DNA from 3 places in the Aphanothece sacrum FPU1 genome. Region 1 is predicted to be linked to each of the others. Evidence: predicted binding sites of a transcription regulator. Region 1 holds the regulator's gene; each other region holds the start of a gene.

What was found. The regulator HrcA, encoded in region 1, represses chaperone genes, less so after heat shock. The targets are predictions, from matches to a motif close to TTAGCACTCNNANNNTNNGAGTGCTAA.
Region 2: a site for HrcA is predicted at 1,523-1,549, ahead of prmA (50S ribosomal protein L11 methyltransferase). Genes of this name have one in related genera too.
Region 3: a site for HrcA is predicted at 3,915-3,941, ahead of groES (co-chaperone GroES). Genes of this name have one in related genera too.

The regions. Positions count from the first base shown of each region.
Region 1 is NZ_BDQK01000016.1:247,447-255,037, reverse strand. Features, by position in the region: gene AsFPU1_RS19275 (S-(hydroxymethyl)glutathione dehydrogenase/class III alcohol dehydrogenase) at 13-1,122, opposite strand; gene AsFPU1_RS19270 (hypothetical protein) at 1,112-1,330, opposite strand; gene AsFPU1_RS19265 (PspA/IM30 family protein) at 1,602-2,387, shown strand; gene AsFPU1_RS19260 (thioredoxin family protein) at 2,448-2,780, shown strand; gene AsFPU1_RS19255 (LL-diaminopimelate aminotransferase) at 2,788-3,954, shown strand; gene AsFPU1_RS19250 (hypothetical protein) at 4,059-4,352, shown strand; gene hrcA (heat-inducible transcriptional repressor HrcA) at 4,596-5,678, opposite strand; gene AsFPU1_RS19240 (rhodanese-like domain-containing protein) at 5,834-6,184, opposite strand; gene AsFPU1_RS19235 (DUF3352 domain-containing protein) at 6,302-7,591, shown strand, end outside.
Region 2 is NZ_BDQK01000013.1:526,646-534,236, reverse strand. Features, by position in the region: gene serA (phosphoglycerate dehydrogenase) at 1-1,424, shown strand, start outside; gene prmA (50S ribosomal protein L11 methyltransferase) at 1,593-2,489, shown strand; gene AsFPU1_RS13140 (NAD(P)H-quinone oxidoreductase subunit O) at 2,573-2,788, shown strand; gene mdh (malate dehydrogenase) at 2,811-3,785, shown strand; gene AsFPU1_RS13130 (class I SAM-dependent methyltransferase) at 3,822-4,559, shown strand; gene AsFPU1_RS13125 (hypothetical protein) at 4,783-5,148, opposite strand; gene rpsB (30S ribosomal protein S2) at 5,188-6,012, shown strand; gene tsf (translation elongation factor Ts) at 6,104-6,901, shown strand; gene AsFPU1_RS13110 (hypothetical protein) at 7,089-7,591, shown strand, end outside.
Region 3 is NZ_BDQK01000017.1:200,823-208,413, forward strand. Features, by position in the region: gene recO (DNA repair protein RecO) at 1-520, shown strand, start outside; gene AsFPU1_RS20865 (MFS transporter) at 567-2,027, shown strand; gene AsFPU1_RS20870 (DciA family protein) at 2,231-2,806, shown strand; gene AsFPU1_RS20875 (hypothetical protein) at 3,160-3,411, shown strand; gene groES (co-chaperone GroES) at 3,999-4,310, shown strand; gene groL (chaperonin GroEL) at 4,390-6,018, shown strand; gene rpsF (30S ribosomal protein S6) at 6,381-6,734, opposite strand; gene AsFPU1_RS20895 (fumarylacetoacetate hydrolase family protein) at 6,959-7,591, shown strand, end outside.

The DNA.
Region 1 (7,591 bases):
TACCTGCTTAAACTAAAACATAATAACACTACGAATGGATTCTCCTTGGTGCATTAACTCAAACGCATCATTAATCTTTTCTAATGGCATTACATGAGTAATCAAATCATCAATATTAATTTTACCGTCCATGTACCAATCAACAATTTTTGGCACATCGGTACGTCCTCTTGCTCCACCAAAAGCCGTTCCTTTCCAGACCCTTCCTGTTACTAATTGAAAGGGACGGGTACTAATTTCTTCTCCCGCACCGGCTACTCCAATAATAGTAGAAACTCCCCATCCTTTATGACATGATTCTAAGGCCTGTCGCATCAATTTAACATTACCAATACATTCAAAAGTATAATCTGCCCCACCCTTAGTTAAATCGACTAAATATGGCACTAAATCTCCCACTACTTCCTGAGGATTTACAAAATGTGTCATGCCAAATTTTTCAGCTAAACTGCGTTTTTTGGGGTTAATATCTACTCCTATAATCATATCTGCCCCGACCATTTTTGCTCCTTGAATCACATTTAAACCAATACCCCCTAACCCAAAAACAATAACCTTAGAACCCGGTTCAACTTTAGCCGTATTAATGACAGCACCGATACCAGTTGTTACCCCACAACCGATATAACAAACTTTATCAAAAGGGGCATCTTCTCTAATTTTAGCTAAGGAAATTTCTGGTAATACAGTATAGTTAGAAAAAGTAGAAGTTCCCATATAATGATACAGTTTCTCACCCCCTAAAGAAAACCTACTAGTTCCATCCGGCATTAACCCCCGTCCTTGGGTTGCTCGTACTGCTTGACAAAGATTCGTTTTTAGGCTAAGACAATACTCACACTGACGACATTCCGGGATGTAAAGAGGAATCACATGATCGCCAGGTTTAAGGCTAATTACGCCCGCCCCGACCTCAACTACCATACCTGCCCCTTCATGACCTAGAATAGCCGGAAATAACCCTTCTGGGTCTTTTCCTGAGAGGGTATAAGCATCCGTGTGACAAACCCCTGTGGCTTTAATTTCAACTAATACTTCTCCGGTTTTGGGCCCTTCTAATTGTACTTTTTCAATACTAAGAGGTTGGCCAGGGGCAAGAGCAACGGCGGCTTTAACATCCATATATTATTAGGGTGTGATTATTAACAGTAGCAATTTTATCTTGAAATCTTCCTTTAAGATGTAATTTATCAGTATAAGTTTGACAATGAGGACAGTTAATTCCTTGATTAGTCAACTCTAATTCTAAAATAATAAATCCTTCTTTTTGATAACAAGTGAAAATCGTAACGTTAGGAAATCCCAATAAAGTATCGAAATGAATATCCATTCTTCACCAGGGAGGTAAAACGTAGCTATCGCTACATTTTATTTGATTATAGATGGAGAGCCTAGGAAACGGGATTTTAAGCAATATATTAAATAAACTCGCCCTTACCTCACAAAAAAAATCTGTCTGTTGGGTTTCGTTCCTCAACCCAACCTACGAAACTACCCTAACTACAGCAATTCTTGACCTGTGATATGCCAAACTAGAAAAAGCAATCAATATTTTAAACTTTGACTCCACCCTGTAAACCCTGAGAGGATAATATAGAATCATGGGATTATTTGATCGCCTAAGCCGAGTTGTCCGCGCTAACCTTAATGATCTGGTTAGTAAAGCCGAAGACCCTGAAAAAGTTTTAGAACAAACGATCATTGACATGAATGAGGACTTGATTCAATTGAAACAAGCTGTCGCTCGTTCTATGGCTGATCGTAACCGCACTGAACAACAATATAAACAAAATCTCTCTGAATCCAATAAATGGGAACAACGGGCTAAACTAGCTCTTTCTAAAGGAGAGGAGTCTTTGGCCAGAGAGGCCTTAGTCCGTAAAAAAACCTTTACGGAAACAGCCACTACCATGAAAGGACAACTCGATATGCAAAATAGTCAAGTTGATACCCTACGCCGTAATTTAGTGGCTTTAGAGAGCAAAATTTCTGAAGCTAAAACTAAGAAAAATATGCTCATCGCTAGAGCAAAAGCAGCTAAAGCAACCGAAGAAGTCAACAAAACTTTGGGCAACATGGATGTGGGCAGTTCTATGGCCGCTTTTGAACGCATGGAAAACAAGGTCTTAGACATGGAAGCTCGTTCTCAAGCTATGGGAGAATTGGCCGGAACTGGGGTGGAAAATCAATGGGCTGCTTTAGAATCAGGAAGTGATGTAGAAGACGAATTAGCTATGCTCAAAGCTCAGTTTTCGGGTTCTGGGACTGGTCAACAAATCTCAGGTTCTTCTATGGATCAAAAGTCTTTACCCCCACAAGGGACTTCTAAAGATTCAGTGGTTGATGATGAATTAGAACAGTTACGCAAACAACTCGATAATCTCTAATATTCATCAACGTTCAAAAATCGACAATAGATAATTACCTCGAATTTATCAATTATCAAAATGAGTAGTGTTCTCGAAATTACTGATCCTAACTTTGAAACAGAAGTCTTTAACTCCGATGTCCCTGTATTAGTGTATTTTTGGGCAGACTGGTGTGGCCCCTGTCGTCTGGTTTCTCCTTCCGTCAAGGCCCTTGCGGAAATGTATGGCGATCGCCTCAAGGTGGTGAAATTAGCGGTTGATCCTAACCCTAATGCTCGTTCAAAATGCCAAGTAGAAGGGGTTCCCGCTATTAGACTCTTTAAGGGACAAGAACTTTTAGTTTCTTATGAAGGGGCGATCGGTAAACAACAACTTCAATCAATGCTTGATCCTCATCTGACCCACGATTAAATGAACTATGCGTTTTGCCAACCGCCTACAAGCCCTGCAAACTAATGTTTTTGCCGATATGGATCGGTCTAAGTCTCAAGCGATCGCCTCTGGGAAAACTATCCTAGATTTATCCTTGGGATCGTCCGATCTTCAGGCCTCGGCGGTGGCGATCGCTACTATTGAGCAGTCGTTACATGACCCAACGACTCACGGTTATTTACTCTATCATGGGACTCATGATTTCCGGGAAGCGGTGGCTCATTGGTATACTCAACGTTTCGGTATTCCGGTTAATCCTCAGACGGAGGTGTTACCGTTGATCGGTTCTCAAGAAGGGACGGCTCATTTGCCCCTAGCGTTCCTTAATCCGGGAGATTATGCTTTATTACTCGATCCGGGTTATCCTTCTCATGCGGGGGGTGTCTATTTAGCCGGGGGACAAATTTATCCTATGCCCTTACGGTCCGAGAATCAATTTTTGCCTATTTTCCCTGATATTCCGTCTTCGGTATTGGCTAAAGCTCGTTTAATGCTCTTGAGTTATCCCCACAACCCAACAACCGCGATCGCCCCTTTATCTTTTTTTGAGGAAGCTGTTGTTTTTTGTGAGAAACATGGGTTAATTTTAGTCCATGATTTTCCTTATGCGGATATTGTTTTTGATGGTATTGCTTCACCTCCGTCTATTTTTCAAGCAGATCGAGATAAGTCTTTATCTATTGAATTATTTAGCTTCTCGAAATCTTATAATATGGGAGGGTTTCGTATTGGTTATGCTATCGGTAATGCTGAAATTATTAAGGCACTTAGACAAGTTAAAGCCGTCGTTGATTTTAATCAATATCGAGGCATTTTAAATGGGGCGATCGCTGCCTTGCAAGGTTCTCAAGAGACGGTTAAAGAGACTGTAGCAAGGTTTCAAAAGCGACGGGATACTTTTATTAAAGCGTTAAATAATAGGGGTTGGCCAGTTGATTATCCTCAAGCAACAATGTATGTTTGGGCTAAGTTACCTAAACCTTGGGAAAGACGATCTATTGAATTTTGTACTGAGTTAGTTGCTCAAACAGGAGTAGCTGTATCTCCTGGTGCGGGGTTTGGTCAACAGGGTGAGGGTTATGTTAGATTTGCTTTAGTTCATGAGCCACCAATTTTAGAATTAGCAGTAGAAAAAATTGCTCAATTTTTATAAAAATTATCCTATATATTGACTTATTATTCATTTTTAACAATATTTCTATGGTTTTATTTTTTGTGATTTAATAGAAAAAGAAAAAGATATAGTTATTATAAGTTATGAGAGCTTATTTAAAAGATGAAATTTTGGTAATTGACAAAGAAGATTTACCCCCTTATAAAAAAGGTGGATCTATTGTTCGCAATGGTTATTTTTGGGCATTGAAATCTATTGCCTGTTATACTAGAAAAGAATGTAATTGGGAATTTGATCAACCTGTTTGGGTTGCTTTATCTCGAATGCTTCTCTCCTTTTCTGAGTCGGGTTATTTAGGCTATTCAGAAACAATTTTAGAATTCCCTCTAGATACTCCTATTCCTGATACTTTACGCTCAGTTTCCACCTGGTTATAACCTTTAAATAAATTATAAATTATAAATTAGAATTTTATTGACTTTTTTTAATCGGTTCATTTTTCGTTTTAATACCTAGATAAAGTTTAACAGAGACAACGGTAGGGGCAGGTTTATTTATTTGGTGAGAATCATTGATTTATGTAAAAAACCCGCCCCTACTACAAATTTTGGGTAATTAATCTTGTGTACTTACTTAATTCATAATTCATAATTCATAATTCATAATTCATAATTCATAATTTAACGTAACGTTTCTGATAAATAATCGGCAGTGGATTCAACTAAGGAGATAGTATTCTCATATAACATTCGTGTTGGCCCAATAATTCCTACACTTCCTACGGGAATATCACCCTGTCGATAAATAGCCGAAATTAAAGTGCAGGGACGCATAGATTCTAAAGGATTTTCTGAGCCTATTTTAATACTAACCCGTCTATTTAATGGTTGATGTTCAAATGTTTCAAAAATTAACGGTAATAATTGATCTTGTTCTTCTTCTAATAAATGTAACAACATTTGCACCTGTTGTAATTGAGAAAATTCTGGTTGTCTGAGGACTTCTGACACACCATGAACCATTATCGGAGTAGAAATTGATGATTTTAAAGAGTAATGTAATTGTTGTAATAATTGTTTTAAAAAATCTCTATAACAAGCAAAATTTTGATCAATTTCTCGCCAATTTAAAGTAGCAAAATCTGATATACATTTGCCTTTTAGTTGAGCATTTAAAAAATTAGATAAAATATGTAATTCTTCCGTTAAATTATCTTCATTGTTTGACTCATTTTGACAATTAGAAGCAGGAAGATCAATTAAAATTGACTGAGTTTGATAATTTTCAGTCACAATAACTAACATAACTTGTGTTGAAGAAACTTCAACTAATTGCAGATGACGTAATTGATTAGTAGAAGTTTGAGGCAGAGTAATTAGGGCAATATAACCACTTAAATTAGCTAAAATTTGAGTGGCCCTCTGTAACAAACTCTCAAAACTATAGGTTTCTCGTCTTAATTCCTTAGTTAAACGTTGTTCTATCTTTTGACCAATTTTATTATCTGGTGTCATCAAACTATCAACATAAATTCGATAACCACAGTCAGAAGGAATTCTTCCCGCAGAGGTATGAGGTTGATATAATAACCCATCTTTTTCTAATTTTCCTAATGCTTGACGAATAGTCGCTGAACTAACACTAAAATTATATTCTTCTACCAAGGTTCTTGACCCAACAGGTTCGGCCGTGGCAATATAATGTTGAATAGTTGCTCGTAAAATATTTTGATACCGTTTAGTTAAAGAGGTTGCAACAGTCATCATTAGATAAATTGGCTAATTGTATTAAAAAAACAAAATCTTAAGTCAATTTTTCCTGACAGTATAACGCCTCTTGGGAGAAAATAGACAGGTTGAACCAAGATTCTTAAAAAATACAGCAGAAGATTTGAGTTCTTGCCCTCAGTTGCCGATAATTAGTATTGAGGGATACTCGGATCAACTTTCAGGGAATAAGCATCAATACCACCCAAGACATTTTTAACATTAGTGAAGCCCTTATTCAGTAACCAATAACACATCTGGGCCGATCGCATTCCATGATGACAGATTACTAAAGTTTCTATCTCAGGGTTAAAGCGAGTGTTAATCTCCTCAGACCATTGGGTTGCTTGACTTAGGGGAAGTATTTCAAACCCTTGGATATAGGCTATCTCTACTTCATGAAATTCTCGCACATCTATCAATTGTAACTCATGATCTCTTTGTGTTAATTTTTTAGCTAATTCTTCAACTGTAATCTGAGAAAGGGGTGGATATGGAGACATAATGGTAAAAAAAAGAATATTGTTATCTAACTTAACAGCTTAAACGATTAATACGGTTTTAATTATCAAAGCAGATTACAATCAATAATGGTAGTCGATCACCCCAGAAAAATTACTGTGAAGTTTCGTCCTTTCTTGATCACCCTCGCTATAACTGCTGTCCTTTTCCTATCCCTCGCTGGTGGTAGTCTCTATTCGATCTTAGCCCAAAGTCCCCTCAATTTGTTAGAGGGTGGGGTAACAAAAAATCCTGTGGCAGCAGTTTTTGTTCCTAAACAAGCCCCAGTTATGGTATCATTACTAACCAATCCTGATCGCTTAGAAAGCTTTGCTCGTTTGATCGCCTTGCCTCAAAATAGACGGCGATCGCGTCGAGAAATTCGTCAGATAGAAGAAACTTTACTCGCTAAAACAGGTTTAGACTATTCCACTCAAATTCAACCTTGGTTAGGAGAAGAAATTACTCTAGCTGTTACTTCTCTTGATTTTGATCATAATCGAGATAATGGTATTAATGCTGGTTATTTATTAGCAGTTTCCACAAAAGATCAACAGTTAGCTAAAGAATTTCTCCAAACTTCCTATTCTAAAGACGCGATCGCGGGAACTTCTGATTTGGTTTTTGAAGCTTACAAAGGCATTAATTTAATTTATCAACGTTCTCGTGAAATTAATTCTAAAACTCCTCTGTCAGCGAGTGCATTTGTTAATAACATGGTGTTATTTGCTAACGATCCAATTGTGTTAAAAGAAGCGATCAATAATGTACAAGTTCCTGACTTAAATTTAAAAAATTCAACCGCTTATCAACAAGCTTTAGATACCATTATAGACCCTAGAATTGGCATTGTTTATACTAATTTTCCGGCCTTATCTGCTTGGTTAAGCAATTTATCCATTCCTGAATTACCCGAAATTACCCAAACCTTAACAGTGGCATTTTCCCTTAAATCTGAGGGTTTAGTCGCACAAACCGCCTTAATTGGCGTATCCGGTGCAAATGATCGTCCTGCTGCCTTATCTAACCCTGTAGGTGCATTAGCTTATATTCCTGCTAGTAGCGTCTTAACGGCCGCAGGAACAGATTTAAATCAATTATGGCAGCAAATTGAGACAGGATTAGAAAAAGATAGCCCCTTACAACAATTCTTAAATCGTTCTATAACCTATCTACAAGAACCTTTAGGTCTAAATTTGTCTAAAGAGGTGTTTCCTTGGGTTCAAGGGGAATTTAGTTTAGGTTTAGTGCCTCATCCTGATGGGGGTGAACCCGATTGGATTTTTGTGGCGCAAAAAATTCCTGGAGTTAATATTAATGAAGTGCTAGAAAAGTTTGATGAATTAGCACAAGACCAGGGTTATAGTGTAGGGAATTTATCCTTATTAGATACCGATGTTACTGCTTGG
Region 2 (7,591 bases), on a different contig from region 1:
GCGTAACTAAAGAGATTATTGAAGCCGGAACCCAACTCAAAATCATTGGACGGGCTGGTGTCGGGGTAGATAATATCGATGTACCGTCTGCCACTCGTCAGGGTATCGTCGTAGTTAACTCTCCCGAAGGTAATACCATTGCGGCGGCTGAACACGCCCTAGCTATGATGTTATCCCTATCCCGTCATGTTCCCCAAGCCAACCAATCCATGAAAGCTAATAAATGGGATCGTAAGAATTTTATGGGGACAGAAGTCTATAAGAAAACTTTGGGCGTGGTAGGCTTAGGAAAAATTGGTTCCCATGTGGCCAACGTGGCTAAAGCAATGGGCATGAAAATATTAGCCTTTGACCCCTTTATTTCTCAAGACCGTGCTGAACAGTTAGGATGTACCCTAGTTGACCTGGATTTACTCTTTGCTGAATCCGATTATATTACCCTTCACGTTCCCAAAACTCCCGAAACTACCCACCTCATCGGACGGGAGGCTTTAGCTAAAATGAAACCTACCGCCCGTATAATTAACTGTTCTCGTGGGGGTATTGTAAATGAAGATGCCCTAGCAGAAGCGGTAGAAGCTGGTCAAATCGCAGGGGCCGCCCTCGATGTATTTGAAGAAGAACCCCTCGGAGAATCTAAACTGCGAGGTTTAGAAAGTGTAATTTTAACCCCCCATTTAGGCGCGTCTACGGCTGAAGCGCAAGTAAATGTAGCGATTGATGTAGCTGAACAAATCAGGGATGTATTATTAGGCTTAACTGCCCGTTCGGCGGTCAATATTCCCGGTTTAACCCCCGATGTCATGGAAAAATTGCGCCCTTACCTGAAATTGTCCGAAACTTTAGGTAATTTAGTCGGTCAACTGGCCGGAGGACGTATTGAACGCTTAACCGTTCGTTTTCAAGGAGAACTAGCCACTAATAAAACTCAACCCTTAGTTGTGGCCGCCATGAAAGGACTGCTTTCTCAAGCCTTACGAGAACGGGTTAACTATGTTAACGCCGCGATCGAAGCTAAAGAACGAGGTATACGCATTATCGAAACCCGTGACGCTTCGGTTCGTGACTATTCTGGTTCCCTTCATCTGTCGGCCCAAGGTTCAATGGGAGAACATTCTGTTACGGGTGCGCTTTTGAGTGACGGCGAAATCAGGATCACTGATGTAGATGGATTCCCCATTAATGTGCCACCGAGTAATTATATGTTATTTACGGTACACCGAGATATGCCAGGGATTATTGGGCAAATTGGCTCTTTATTGGGTAGTTTTAACGTCAATATTGCCAGTATGCAAGTAGGACGGAAAATCGTTCGCGGTGATGCAGTTATGGCAGTGAGTCTTGATGATCCCTTACCCGAAGGATTATTATCTGAAATTACCAAAGTCGCTGGTATTCGAGACGCTTATACAGTTAAGCTGTAAGTATTACACAAATCAGTTATCAGAAATTTTGGTTTGAAAACCTCCCCCTTTTAGGGGGATAGAAATAAAAATATTCGTTGCTTCAAGCTATGGACTTGTTTGCGGTAGTAACTGATAACTGATAACTGATAACTGGTAACTGTTCACTGTTCCTCATACCCCATTCTCATGTCAACAAGCTGGTGGGAAATTACAATTTTATGTCACCCTGATTTAGAAGACTCCATTTTTTGGCGATTAGAAAAATTTGGCTGTTCGGGCATGGTTCAGGAAATTAAGGGAAAATCTTACGTTATTCGGGCTTATGTCCCCCAACTTCAGTATCAATCTCTCGATTTGTCCGCCTTATCCCTTTGGTTACAACAAGACGCACTCATTCTCGAATTACCTCAACCTCTGGCCCGTTGGAAGTTAATCGATGAAGAAGATTGGGCCCAAAGTTGGAAACAACACTGGGAACCCACAGAGGTAGGGGATCTATTTTTGATTTATCCAGCTTGGTTAACCCCCCCTGAAAAAAGCGATCGTTTGATTCTTCGTCTTGATCCTGGGGCTGCTTTTGGTACAGGAACCCATCAAACTACTCAACTGTGTTTAGAGTCCCTAGAAATGCGATTATCTAAGCCCACCAGTGGACTCACTGTAGCTGATATCGGTGCCGGATCAGGCATTCTTTCCATTGGTGCTATATTATTAGGTGCGGCTCAAGCTTATGCGGTAGATATCGATCCTCTGTCGGTGCAAGCAGTCCTTCATAACCGTCATCTCAACAACATTAATCCTTCTTCCCTTGTGATTAATCAAGGGAGTATTGAACAATTGTTAGAATTAGTGCCAGAAGGAGTAGACGGGATTATTTGTAATATTTTAGCTGAAGTGATTATTGAATTAATTCCCCAATTCTCTAAACTAGCTAAACCTAATGCTTGGGGCATTTTAAGCGGCATTTTATTAGAACAGTCTCAAGCGATCGCCGATACCCTAGAACAACATGGATGGATAGTGGCGGCCCTTTGGAAACGTCAACAATGGTGTTGTTTTCAGATTCGTATGGCCCAAGCTTGAGAATTAATACTATTAAGCACTAAAACCGTAAATTTTTGGTAAAATTCAAAAGTCGGGAAAAAAACTCAGCATAAGTGACAATTATGGCAGATACAATAAAAAAAGGTACTTTAGTTCGTGCCGTACGGGACAAACTAGAAAATAGTCTAGAAGCAAAGGCCAGCGATTCGCGCTTTCCTCCCTATCTATTTGAAACTAAAGGAGAAGTCGTAGATTTCAATGATGAATATGCGTTAGTCAAATTCTCCGTTCCCACACCGAATGTTTGGTTACGCATCGATCAACTAGAATTAGCTTGAGTTTGCTTAACTTTGAGTATATATGAATGTCTCTGACGATTCTTTTCTGACTTGTCAATCGGCAAGGGTTTCTGTTATTGGGGCCGGTAATGTAGGCAGAACCCTAACTCAGCGTATCGCCGAGAAAAATCTGGCTGATGTGGTGTTATTGGATATTATCGAAGGATTACCCCAAGGAATTGCCCTCGATTTAATTGCAGCCCAAGGCATTGAGTTACATAATAGCCAAATTATCGGCACTAATAGTTATGAGGACACCGCAAACTCTGATTTAGTGGTAATTACGGCTGGCCGTCCTCGTACTCCAGGGATGACACGAGACGATTTGACCCAAATTAATGCCAAAATTGTCGTTAACGCGGCTCAACAAGCCATTAAATACTCTCCTAATGCGATTTTTTTGGTGATTACCAATCCCTTAGATGTAATGACCTATCTCACGTGGAAAGCAACTGATCTACCCCCATATCAAGTGATGGGAATGGCAGGAGTATTAGATTCTTCCCGTCTACAAACCTTTATTGCGATGGAGTTGGGGATTTCTACTGCCAATGTTACCGCGATGGTGTTGGGAGGCCATGGAGATTTAATGTTACCATTACCTCGTTATTGTACCGTTAATGGCATTCCCATTACGGAACTTTTAGACGAAATAACCATTAATCGATTAGTGGAAAGAACCCGCAACGGAGGGGCAGAAATCGTCAAATTATTGCAAACAGGGGGGGCTTATTATGCACCTGCTTCTTCCGCTTGTTTAATGGTAGAAACTATCTTAAGAAATCAGTCTCGACTCCTACCGACGGCAGCTTATTTGCAAGGGGAATATGGGTTAAATGATATTTTTCTAGGGGTTCCCTGTTTATTAGGATGTAGTGGGGTAAAACAAATTTTAGAAGTGACTTTGACTGAAATTGAAAAACAAGCATTAAATACTTCAGCTACATCTGTACGGAAAAATATTCAATTAGCTTTAGAAAGTTTAGGAATGAGTTAAAAAATCAAATCTTTGTTCTGTTCTTTATTAACCTCAATGTCTGAAAATCAAGATTATAAAGTTTGGCAAAAAGCCGAAGTCTCTCAAGCTTTTTTAACAGGAGTTAGAGGCGCGATTCCCTTAGCTAAAGAACAAATTGAAATCATTCTTCGTCTCATCAATTTAACCCAATCTAAGGTTAATAATTTTCTGGATTTAGGTTGTGGCGATGGAGTTTTAGGAAAAGCTATCTATCAAGATTATCCTGATGCTACAGGCTGTTTTCTAGACCTTTCAGATGACATGATTCAAGCAGCACAAGATAATATAGGAATTCAATATAAATCTAATTTTATTACTCAAAACTTTGGTGAAAATAACTGGATAAATTCTCTGAGTGAAGATGCTCCATTTGATGTAATTGTCTCAGGTTTTGCTATTCATCATCAACCCGATAAGAGAAAACAAGAAATTTATCAAGAGATATATCAAATTCTGAAACCTGGGGGATTATTTCTTAATTTAGAACATATTGCTTCTCATTCAAAGTTAGGTGAAAAAGCATTTGATGAGCTATTTGTTGATTCTCTTTATGCTTTTCATCAAGATAAAGAACCTCACAAATCAAGAGAAGAAATTGATAAACAATATTATAGTCGTGCTGATAAAACTGCTAATATTTTAACTTTAGTCGAAACTCAATGTGAATGGTTAAGAAATATCGGTTTTGTTGATGTTGATTGTTTTATGAAAATATTTGAAATTGGTTTATTTGGGGGAATACGTCCTAATTAAAATACTCTCCTGTACTTATGCTGATATAAAATCTTACCTGATTGTAGGGTGGGTTAGACGCGGCAATGATTTTGAGGAAAAACTAATAAGTTATTATTCGCGTCGTAACCCCCCCGTTGAAATATTGTAGCTCCAGCACACAATTTCTACCAAGATTTCGGGGGAACCTATTAGGCCCCTACGATGTACCGTATTGAGTTAAAAAATTCTGTACTTTCTTCTCTTACCAGTATTTAAGAAATATCTTTAACCAAGATTGTAGTGTCTGAGCGCGTCGTTTAACAGTAGTTTCTGAAAGTGCTGGACATACTGCCATTAAAAATTCAGTCGCTCTGTCAGTCTGAATCTCTGAAAGATCATTCGCATTTTGCCTAGGATTTTGAAATGAGGGAGGCTGCGCTTCAGGTCCGACACCACCTTGCTGACTCGCGTTTTTAACAAAGCGTTTAGCCTTAGCAAAAGCCATGTTTCTTTGTGCTTGTTGAGACTCATTACATTGTCCTTCAATATTTCTCTTGTGTGTTAAGCTAGAAAAGTTGTCTAAATATCGCACATCTGGGACTTCGGGTGTTTCTTGTGAGAAATACACCTAGATGGAGGATAAACCCGAATAGGAGTTCATATTAATATGCCAGTTGTTTCTCTCGCTGAATTGTTAGAGTCTGGGGTACACTTTGGTCATCAGACCCGCCGTTGGAACCCGAAAATGGCCCCGTATATTTATACGGCCCGCAACGGGGTTCATATCATTGACTTAGTGCAAACCGCCCAATTAATGGAGGATGCTTACGATTATGTGCGTAAATCCGCCGAAAAAGGCAAAAAGTTTCTCTTTGTAGGGACAAAACGTCAAGCAGCAGGAATTATCGCTCAAGAAGCTTCCCGTTGTGGAGCAAACTATGTTAACCAACGCTGGTTAGGAGGAATGTTAACCAACTGGGAAACTATCAAAAATCGGGTAGAACGGCTCAAAGAATTAGAGTCTATGGAAGAAAATCGACAGATTGATCGTCGTCCCAAAAAAGAAGGTTCTGTACTACGTCGAGAACTCGGTAAACTGAATAAATACCTGGGAGGCATTAAAACCATGCGTAAACCCCCAGATATTGTCGTAATTGTTGACCAAAGACGGGAATATAACGCAATTCAAGAATGTCAAAAATTAGGCATTCCTATTATTTCTTTACTAGATACCAATTGTGATCCCGATTATGCGGATATTCCCATTCCGGCTAATGATGACGCTATTCGCTCAATTAAGCTAATTTTAGGCAAATTAGCTGATGCGATTTACGAAGGTCGTCATGGTCAACTCGACTCGGAAGAAGATTATGAAGAATTTGAAGATAATCTCGAAGAAGGAGAGTACGAAGATTATGAAGAAGAAGACGAGGGCGAAGAAATAGCGGCTGAGTCTCATGGACAAGAAGACGATGAAGAAACAGAAGCTTAGTCAGACAAAAGACTAAGATTTAAGAGACACTGATGAGGGAACAACTCCCTTGTCGTGTCAAGATATTAGTAGAGTAGGAACGTAAGTTAACATGGCGGAAATCTCAGCAAAACTGGTTAAAGAACTCCGAGAAAAAACTGGCGCTGGTATGATGGATTGCAAAAAGGCACTTCAAGAAAACCAGGGTGATATGATTAAGGCGACGGAATGGCTACGGCAAAAAGGTATTACCTCAGCCGAGAAAAAGTCCGGCCGTCAAACTGCAGAAGGTTTAGTGGATAGTTATATTCACACTGGGGGACGTATTGGTGTCCTGGTGGAAGTTAACTGCGAAACTGATTTTGTGGCCCGTCGTGATGAGTTTAAGGAATTGGTACGTAATGTGGCGATGCAGGTAGCTGCTTGTCCTAATGTAGAATATGTGACGGGTACGGAAATTCCTGAAGCAATCGTTGCTAAAGAGAAAGAAATCGAGATGGGCCGAGAAGATTTGGCCAGTAAACCTGAGAATATTCGAGAAAAGATTGTTCAAGGACGCATTGAAAAACGAATCAAAGAATTGTGTTTGATGGATCAACCTTTTATTCGAGATCAAAGCGTTACTATTGAAGAATTGGTTAAACAAACTATTGCTCAATTGGGGGAAAATATTCAGATTCGACGCTTTACTCGATTTGTTTTAGGGGAAGGTATCGCAAAAGAAGAGACTAATTTTGCTGATGAAGTTGCGGCTCAAACTGCTCCAACTATTCAGTCTCCTGAACCTGCGGTTGAGGAAATCGTTGAAGCTGTAGCTCCTGAAGTTGAGGAAATACCTGAAACTGTTGCTGCTGAACCTGTGAAAAAAGCTGAAACACCTCCACCTAAAAAGGGTAAGAAGAAAAAGTAAACTTTTCTCGATTTATCGTACTGATAAAAGGCAAAAGATAGGAAATAATTGTTCAACTTTTGCCTTTTTCTACAGGACTTATGCAAAGCTTCTATAAATTGTATTTTTTGTATGAATTGCTCCTACAAATAGCGTCTGTAGGTAAGTCATTTTCTAATTAAAGCGTTAGTATGAAGGTTTGAGAATTATGGCTAAATCGCTTCAGAAGATTAAACAAGAACTAGAAAGTTTAGAGACTCAATCAACAGAATTAGCAACTGAATTAGATCGGCTTTATCGTCACTATTTACAGGTTTTGAGTCAGTCAACTAAAAATCAATTTATTTTAGCTTGTTATCAGATTTGTACGCAAATTTATCCTGAAACTTTTTTAAAATTATCCTTTAGTCAACGGGAAAAACTTCAAGAAAAGTTTCGTCAGTTATATGGGGAAATTCAAAGTAGATTTTTCTCTTATTTAGAGGTTTCTCCTTTTGTTAGTCCTCCTCAACCGACGCTGACAGAACAAATTTTATTACGATTATCTCCTGAGCAAGAACCTTCTTTTAAGGTAACAGAGTCAAAGGAAAAATTCAAGATTTCTGAGATTAATAATCCTGAGATGTTAGTACATTGGTGTCAGGGAGTAGAAGAAGGTATTCGGGAGACTTTAAATCATTTATCTCAAGAGGCTAATAATTATTTACAAAA
Region 3 (7,591 bases), on a different contig from region 1:
TCAAAGCGAATTGTATCAAGTCCTAAACGAACATCTACGACGTTTAGAACAAATGTCAGAAAAGCAAAGTTTACATGGTCATTTAGCCCATGGGATCTTTCATTTATTAGCGATCGCCGGTATGGTACCGGAAGTACAACGTTGTTGTCTCACCCAAGAAACCATAGTTGGGAATTTTACAGATGCTAAGTGGAGAGTCGGTTTTAGTTTTGAAGCGGGAGGACTGATTAATTTATCAACCCGTGAAACCATCGCACAAACAGTTAAACTATCTATTATTGCTCCAAGTGCCTGGACTTTACCCCTGATTAATCATCAACTAGGTTCCTTAGAATTAAGCTTGTTACAACAACTAAACCTCTCTTCTTTACCACAATTTGAGGAAGAAGCGGTTGCTTATGAGGAGTCTGTGACTTGGGTTAGAGTGGAACACTTGCTCAGAGAGTATGCCCAATACCATCTAGGCCGTTCTTTTCGCGCAGCTACCCTCGTAGATACTTTATCAGAGTTAGAGTTTTAAGGTTTAATAAAAATTGTGTAATTTCTGACAAACCCTAACCAAAAATATGACCGTTTCCCAATCCGAGTCAACCCCATCGGTTCCCGATGAATCGGCAGAATTGTCTAATAAAACTCCTTTATCTACTCCTATGGATCGTCAGCCTCCTCCTCCTCCTATTCCAACTCCCAGACAGGGATTTGCCGCCGTTTTAGAGAATCCTCGCTTTCTCATTCTCTGGACAGGACAAGTATTTTCCCAATTAGCGGATAAAGTCTATCTAGTCTTAATGATCGCTTTAATTGCAGGCCATTTTCAAGGGGAAAATCAGCCTATTAGTGGTTGGGTATCCGCGATTATGATTACTTTTACAATTCCAGCAATTTTATTTGGAACTTTGGCAGGGGTTTATGTTGATCGTTGGCCCAAAAAAGAGGTATTAGTAATTTCTAATCTTGTTCGCGCTGTATTGGTTTTTATTATTCCTCCTTTACTTTGGTTATCTCAAGACAAAACTATTGCTTTATCGGTAAATTGGCTGCCAATTTGGTTACGAAGATGGCACTCTCACACTCAAGATATATTTTTCTTGCCGGTCGGTTTTTTGATTTTATTAATTCTCAGTTTTATTGATTCAACTATCACTCAATTTTTTGCACCTGCTGAACAAGTGACTATTCCTTTAGTAGTTAAACGTCGTCACTTACTATCAGCTAATTCTTTGTTTACTACTACTATGATGGCCATGACTATTGTCGGTTTTGCCATTGGAGAACCTTTATTAGAAGTCTCAGCAAGATTAGCCGAATTTTGGGGATTTTCCTGGGAAGAAGGAAAATCATTTGTTGTAGGTGCAGCTTATTCTATTTCGGGATTAATGTTATTGTTACTCCGCACAGGAGAAAAAGCAAAACATTATCAAAAAGAACGTCCTCATGTATTTGATGATATTAAAGATGGTATTCGTTATTTAGGTAGTAATTATCGGGTTCGTAATGCCTTATTTCAATTGGTCATTCTCTTTTCTATCTTTGCCGCTTTGTCAGTTTTGGCCGTACGGATGGCTGAAACAATTCCAGGTATGAAAGCAGAACAATTTGGCTTTTTGTTAGCAGGTGGCGGTTTAGGAATGGCTTTAGGAGCAGGAATTTTAGGGAATTGGGGCCAAAAATTTCGTCACAGTCAATTGGGTTTATTAGGTTCTTTCGGAATGGCAGTTTCTTTGTTTGGGTTATCTGTCTCTACTAATAGTCTTTGGTCAACTTTAATTATGACTACTTTTTTAGGTTTATTTGCCGCTTTTATCGGTGTTCCCATGCAAACCACCATTCAGGCAGAAACTCCAGTTCAAATGCGTGGTAAGGTGTTTGGATTACAAAATAATGCGGTTAATATTGCTCTTTCTTTACCCTTAGTTTTGGCCGGTATTGCTGAAACTTTATTTGGTTTACAATCTGTTTTATTAGCTTTAGCTGCATTAGCAATTTTGGGGGGTGTTTTAACTTGGTATATGGGAGATCATCAATAAACCATTTCCGTCGGTTGGTTTGAGGAACGAAACCCAACACAGCACATGGGTTTTGTTGGATTTCACTATGGTTCCACCTAACCTACTGGCCTGAGTTCGACATCAGGTAATTTGTGGAAAAAATTATCCACGATGAACACCGAACTGGTGGTTTTTGGGTTTCACTATCGTTCAACTCAACCTACTGACTTATTCCTTTAAATATGACTTTTAATTCCCTTGATCGTCTATTAGCTGCTTTAGAAAAACAACCTAATTTTGCCAATTATCGACGCTACAAAGATTTGTGTCAAGCTTGGGAGACAGTTGTTGAACCTCAAGTAACTGCTCAAACTCGGTTACTTTTTGTTCAGAGAAATATCCTCTGGGTCGCCACTTCTAGCGCAGTTTGGGCGCAAACTTTATCCTTACAACGGTATTTTATATTAATAAAACTTAACAATATAGTGAGAACAGAACCGTTAGAAGATATTCGTTTTTCTTCAGTGGGATGGGACAGTTCCCCCAAAAGAGAGCAAAAGTCTTCTGAGGCAGTAGACAATAAAGTACCACAACATCCGAGTTTTATTCCTCCTGTTCCTCCTCTAAGTGATCCCCAGGAGTCTAAGTCTATAATGACACCAGAGATAGCCTTTGGGCGATGGACTCAAGTAATTAAACAGCGATCGCAATTTCTTCCCCTCTGTCCTCAGTGCAATTGCCCTACACCTCCAGGGGAACTAGAACGTTGGTCAAAGTGTTGTCATTGTGCGTCCCAATCTTGGCAGAAAAATGTCTAATGTTATACAATTCTCTAGGAAGTTAAGGCAGCTTAGATTGGAGTTTATCTAGATAAAATTACTGAGATACCTTGCAAGTTTATACCGTTTAACAATATTTTTATCCTTGATCCCCAAGCTGTTATTAGGGAAATCACCTATCTTTAGGGATCATAGTTTAACAAGTTATATAGATGATCGAGACATCCTGTATCCTTTTGTAAAAACAATATTAAAAAATTCTGAAGACTTCTTAATTGAAGAGGAGACTCAAACCTATACAAGAAGCATAACAAGACCCAATAAGGAATTAATAGGGGATATCAGATAATAAATCGTAGGGTCAACCGATAATCCCTTTTTAAATAACTCCCATGAAAACAACTAATTTTCTCGCCTCATCTTGTCGCTATTGTCGTTATTATCAAACTGAAGGACGTAGAGGGGGAATGTGTCAACAATTAGGAGTGCCTGTAAGGGCTGAGTGGAAAGCTTGTACCTTAGCTTCTCGACCATTTACTAATACTTGGGAAAGCTTAGAAAAAGCGGTTAAGTTAGAGAATTCTTTTAGTTTAAAATGTCCTGTTAATCGGGACGTTATTGGAGTAAATTCAGTCCCTAGCTAAGAGATAACATATTTAACCCTTGATCCCACAGGGATTAACTCAAATTAAATTAACAATTTCTTTGCTTCTATAAACCGTTTAGTTAAGCTTTTTTTCTCTCATCTTGCAATTAGAGTTCCTCTTTTAGAACTGTAAATTAAGAATAAATAACCTTTTCTTTGTGAGCATTATAAAAGAGGGATGGGTTTATTCGATTTCTTTGTGAGCATCATAAAAGAGGGACGGGTTTATTCAATTTCTTTGTGAGCATCATAAAAGAGGGACGGGTTTATTCAATTTCTTTGTGAGCATTATAAAAGAGGGACGGGTTTATTCAATTTCTTTGTGAGCATCATAAAAGAGGGGCGGGTTTATTCAATTTCTTTGTGAGCATCATAACTCCTGTAAAAAACCCGCCCCTACAAAAAATCCACATCTACTCACTTGCAGACTTTGAGCGAAATAATAAGTTCGGGAACCCGTACCCTTTTACGAGTTGCCACGTACCCCTTAATTTCGTTAGATTAGCACTCGGAAGGTGAGAGTGCTAATTTAATTAAGACAGCACAGACTTCTAGAAAAGAACCATTAAGAGGATTAATTAATTTATGGCAGCAATCAGTATTAACGTATCTACCGTCAAACCCCTTGGCGATCGCGTATTTGTCAAAGTCAGTGCCTCAGAAGAAAAAACCGCTGGAGGAATTTTACTACCTGACACCGCCAAAGAAAAACCCCAAATTGGAGAAGTAGTTTTCGTGGGGCCTGGTAAACGCAACGATGACGGAACCCGTTCTGCATTAGAAGTCAAAGTAGGCGATAAAGTCCTCTATTCTAAGTATGCTGGCACCGATGTCAAACTAGCTGGCGAAGATTACGTATTGTTATCAGAAAAAGATATCTTAGCAACTGTCGCCTAAGTAGATAAGGATAACTCATTCCCTCAACATTGCATTTATCACCCAAGTTCATTAATCGACTGATTGGAGATATCATATTATGGCTAAAATTATTGTCTACAATGAAGATGCCCGCCGTGCCTTAGAAAGAGGCATGGACATTCTGACTGAAGCTGTGGCCGTGACCCTTGGTCCCAAAGGTCGTAATGTTGTACTAGAGAAAAAATTTGGGGCCCCCCAAATTGTTAACGATGGGATCACCATTGCTAAAGAAATTGAGTTAGAAGATCATATCGAAAATACCGGAGTATCTCTAATTCGTCAAGCTGCTTCTAAAACCAACGATGTGGCCGGAGACGGAACCACTACCGCCACCGTTTTAGCCCATGCTATCGTTAAAGAAGGGTTACGGAACGTCGCCGCAGGAGCTAACCCCATTTCTCTCAAACGAGGCATTGATAAAGCTACTGACTTTTTAGTTTCCAAAATTGCCGAACACGCTAAACCCGTAGAAGATTCCAAAGCGATCGCCCAAGTTGGGTCTATTTCTGCTGGAAACGACGAAGAAGTCGGTAAAATGATTGCCGATGCTATGGATAAAGTGGGCAAAGAAGGTGTAATTTCCTTAGAAGAAGGAAAATCCATGTTCACCGAACTGGAAATTACCGAAGGGATGCGTTTTGATAAAGGGTATATTTCCCCTTATTTTGTCACTGATCCCGAACGCATGGAAGCAATTTTAGACGATCCTTGCATTCTACTCACCGATAAAAAAATCGCCTTAGTTCAAGATTTAGTACCTGTTTTAGAACAAGTTGCTCGTCAAGGCAAATCCTTAGTTATTATTGCAGAAGACATTGAAAAAGAAGCTTTAGCCACCTTAGTTGTCAACCGTCTACGGGGCGTTCTGACTGTTGCTGCGGTTAAAGCACCTGGATTTGGCGATCGCCGTAAACAAATGTTAGAAGATATTGCCATCCTGACTGGTGGTAAAGTCATCAGCGAAGATGCGGGTCTGAAACTGGAAAATACTAAGATAGAAATGCTTGGTAAAGCCCGTCGTATCACCTTAACCAAAGATAATACCACCATTATCGCCGAAGGCAACGAAGCAGCCGTTAAGGGTCGTTGTGAGCAAATTCGTCGTCAAATGGAAGAAACCGAATCTTCTTACGATAAAGAAAAATTGCAAGAACGGTTAGCGAAATTATCCGGTGGTGTGGCTGTCATCAAAGTGGGTGCTGCTACTGAAACCGAAATGAAAGATCGTAAACTGCGTTTAGAAGATGCGATCAATGCTACCAAAGCTGCTGTAGAAGAAGGTATTGTTCCTGGGGGTGGTACTACCTTAGCTCATTTGACTCCTGACTTAGAAACTTGGGCTAAAGATAACCTACTCAATGAAGAATTAACAGGAGCTTTAATTGTTTCGCGTGCTTTAACCGCACCTCTAAAACGTATTGCAGAAAATGCGGGTCAAAACGGAGCGGTTATTGCTGAGCGCGTCAAAGAAAAACCCTTTAACGTAGGTTATGATGCGGCTAATAACGAGTTTACCGATATGTTTGATGCAGGGATCGTTGACCCTGCTAAAGTGACTCGTTCTGCCTTACAAAATGCTGCTTCTATTGCGGGAATGGTCTTAACCACTGAATGTATTGTAGTGGACAAACCTGAGAAAGAAAAACCTTCTGCAGGTGGTGGCGGTGGTGGGGACTTTGACTACTAAGTCTAAGGTTTCCTAAACTGATCAATAGGGTGAGCAATGCTTGCCCTATTTTTTAGGGCTTTGTTTCTGTGCTTTAATTGATTATATATCAATCATTTGGCGTTGCATAGTTGCGGGATGATTTATAATTAAGGAGAAAATTTTATGGCAGCGATCGCGGCTAAAATTAGAAACTTTAAAAATTAGGAAAAAGTTAAATCATCCCGTAATGATGCAACGCTCATAAAATAAAAAGCCGCGCTGAAGACGCGGGGCTTTTACCGAAATTTTCGGTAAACGGGAATAAGCAGGAATGCCCTATCGTGAGTTAGGGAAGCCCCGCACGAAGTTTACGGAGTGCGTGGGAGGATATCACTCTGTCTTTAAGCGGCTGCTTCTTCTTCGACTGTAGCTTCTTCTGATTCTGTTTCAGGGGTAGGGGAGGCAACTTTCTTGAGTTTAATAGTGAGATAGCGAATGACTTCCTCCCCTAAGCGCATCATCCGTTCTAAGGGAGCAATTTGGGTACCATCAGCTTCATAATTCATTTGGACATAGATACCATCCATATATTTGCCAATTTGGTAAGCTAGTCGTCGTTTACCCCAAATCTTAATTTGGATATCTAAGGCTTTATTTTCCCCTAAAAAATCTCGGTATTTGTCTACTTCTTGCTGTACCTGTTCCTCTGATAAATCGGGACGCAGAATATAGATCATTTCGTACTGTTCACTCATGGTATTAATCTCCTTAAGGACAAAAAGGCTTCTAGGACAAGGCCCAGAAGCAAGGATCAAAATCGATTCTTTACTTTTTGGGTTACAAACACTAAATTATAGCATAAGCTGTAGTTTAATGATTTGATTCGGCATTCTAACGGAATTCGATACAATCAGACTAGGACTACATCCCTAAGTTTGGCTAATTCATTTAATTTTCATCACACTGACTGCTCACCGTTATGACGCAACGCTACGTTCGAGTTAAAACCAATCAAGGACAAATCCATTATGGATTACTCAATCTCAACCGCAGTGTATCGGTTTTAGATTTTGCTCCTTGGCAGGGGGGAGAAGCAACGGGGGTCATTTTAAAACCGGAAACCTATAGTTTGTTAGCTCCTTGTTCTCCTTCTAAAATTGTAGCAGTGGGTAGAAATTATCGGGCCCATGCGGCTGAACTAGGTAATACTGTTCCGGCCGAACCTTTATTATTTTTGAAACCTCCTAGTACGGTAATTGCTGATACTCAAGGGATTTATTATCCTCTACAATCTAAACAGGTTGATTATGAGGGAGAATTAGCCCTAATTATCGGTGAAACTACTAAAAATTGTTCTCCCCAAGAAGCTAGAACCAAAATTTGGGGCTATACTATTGCTAATGATGTTACGGCCAGGGATTTACAGCAAAAAGATAATCAGTGGGTCAGGGCCAAAGGATTTGATAGTTTTTGTCCTCTTGGCCCCTGGATTGTGCGAGAATTGAGTGCTGGAGCGCAACTACAAACTTTTATCAATAATGAAGTTCAACCGCGACAGTCTGCCTTAATTCAAGATATGGTTTTTTCGCCTCAAGCGGTTGTCTCCTATATT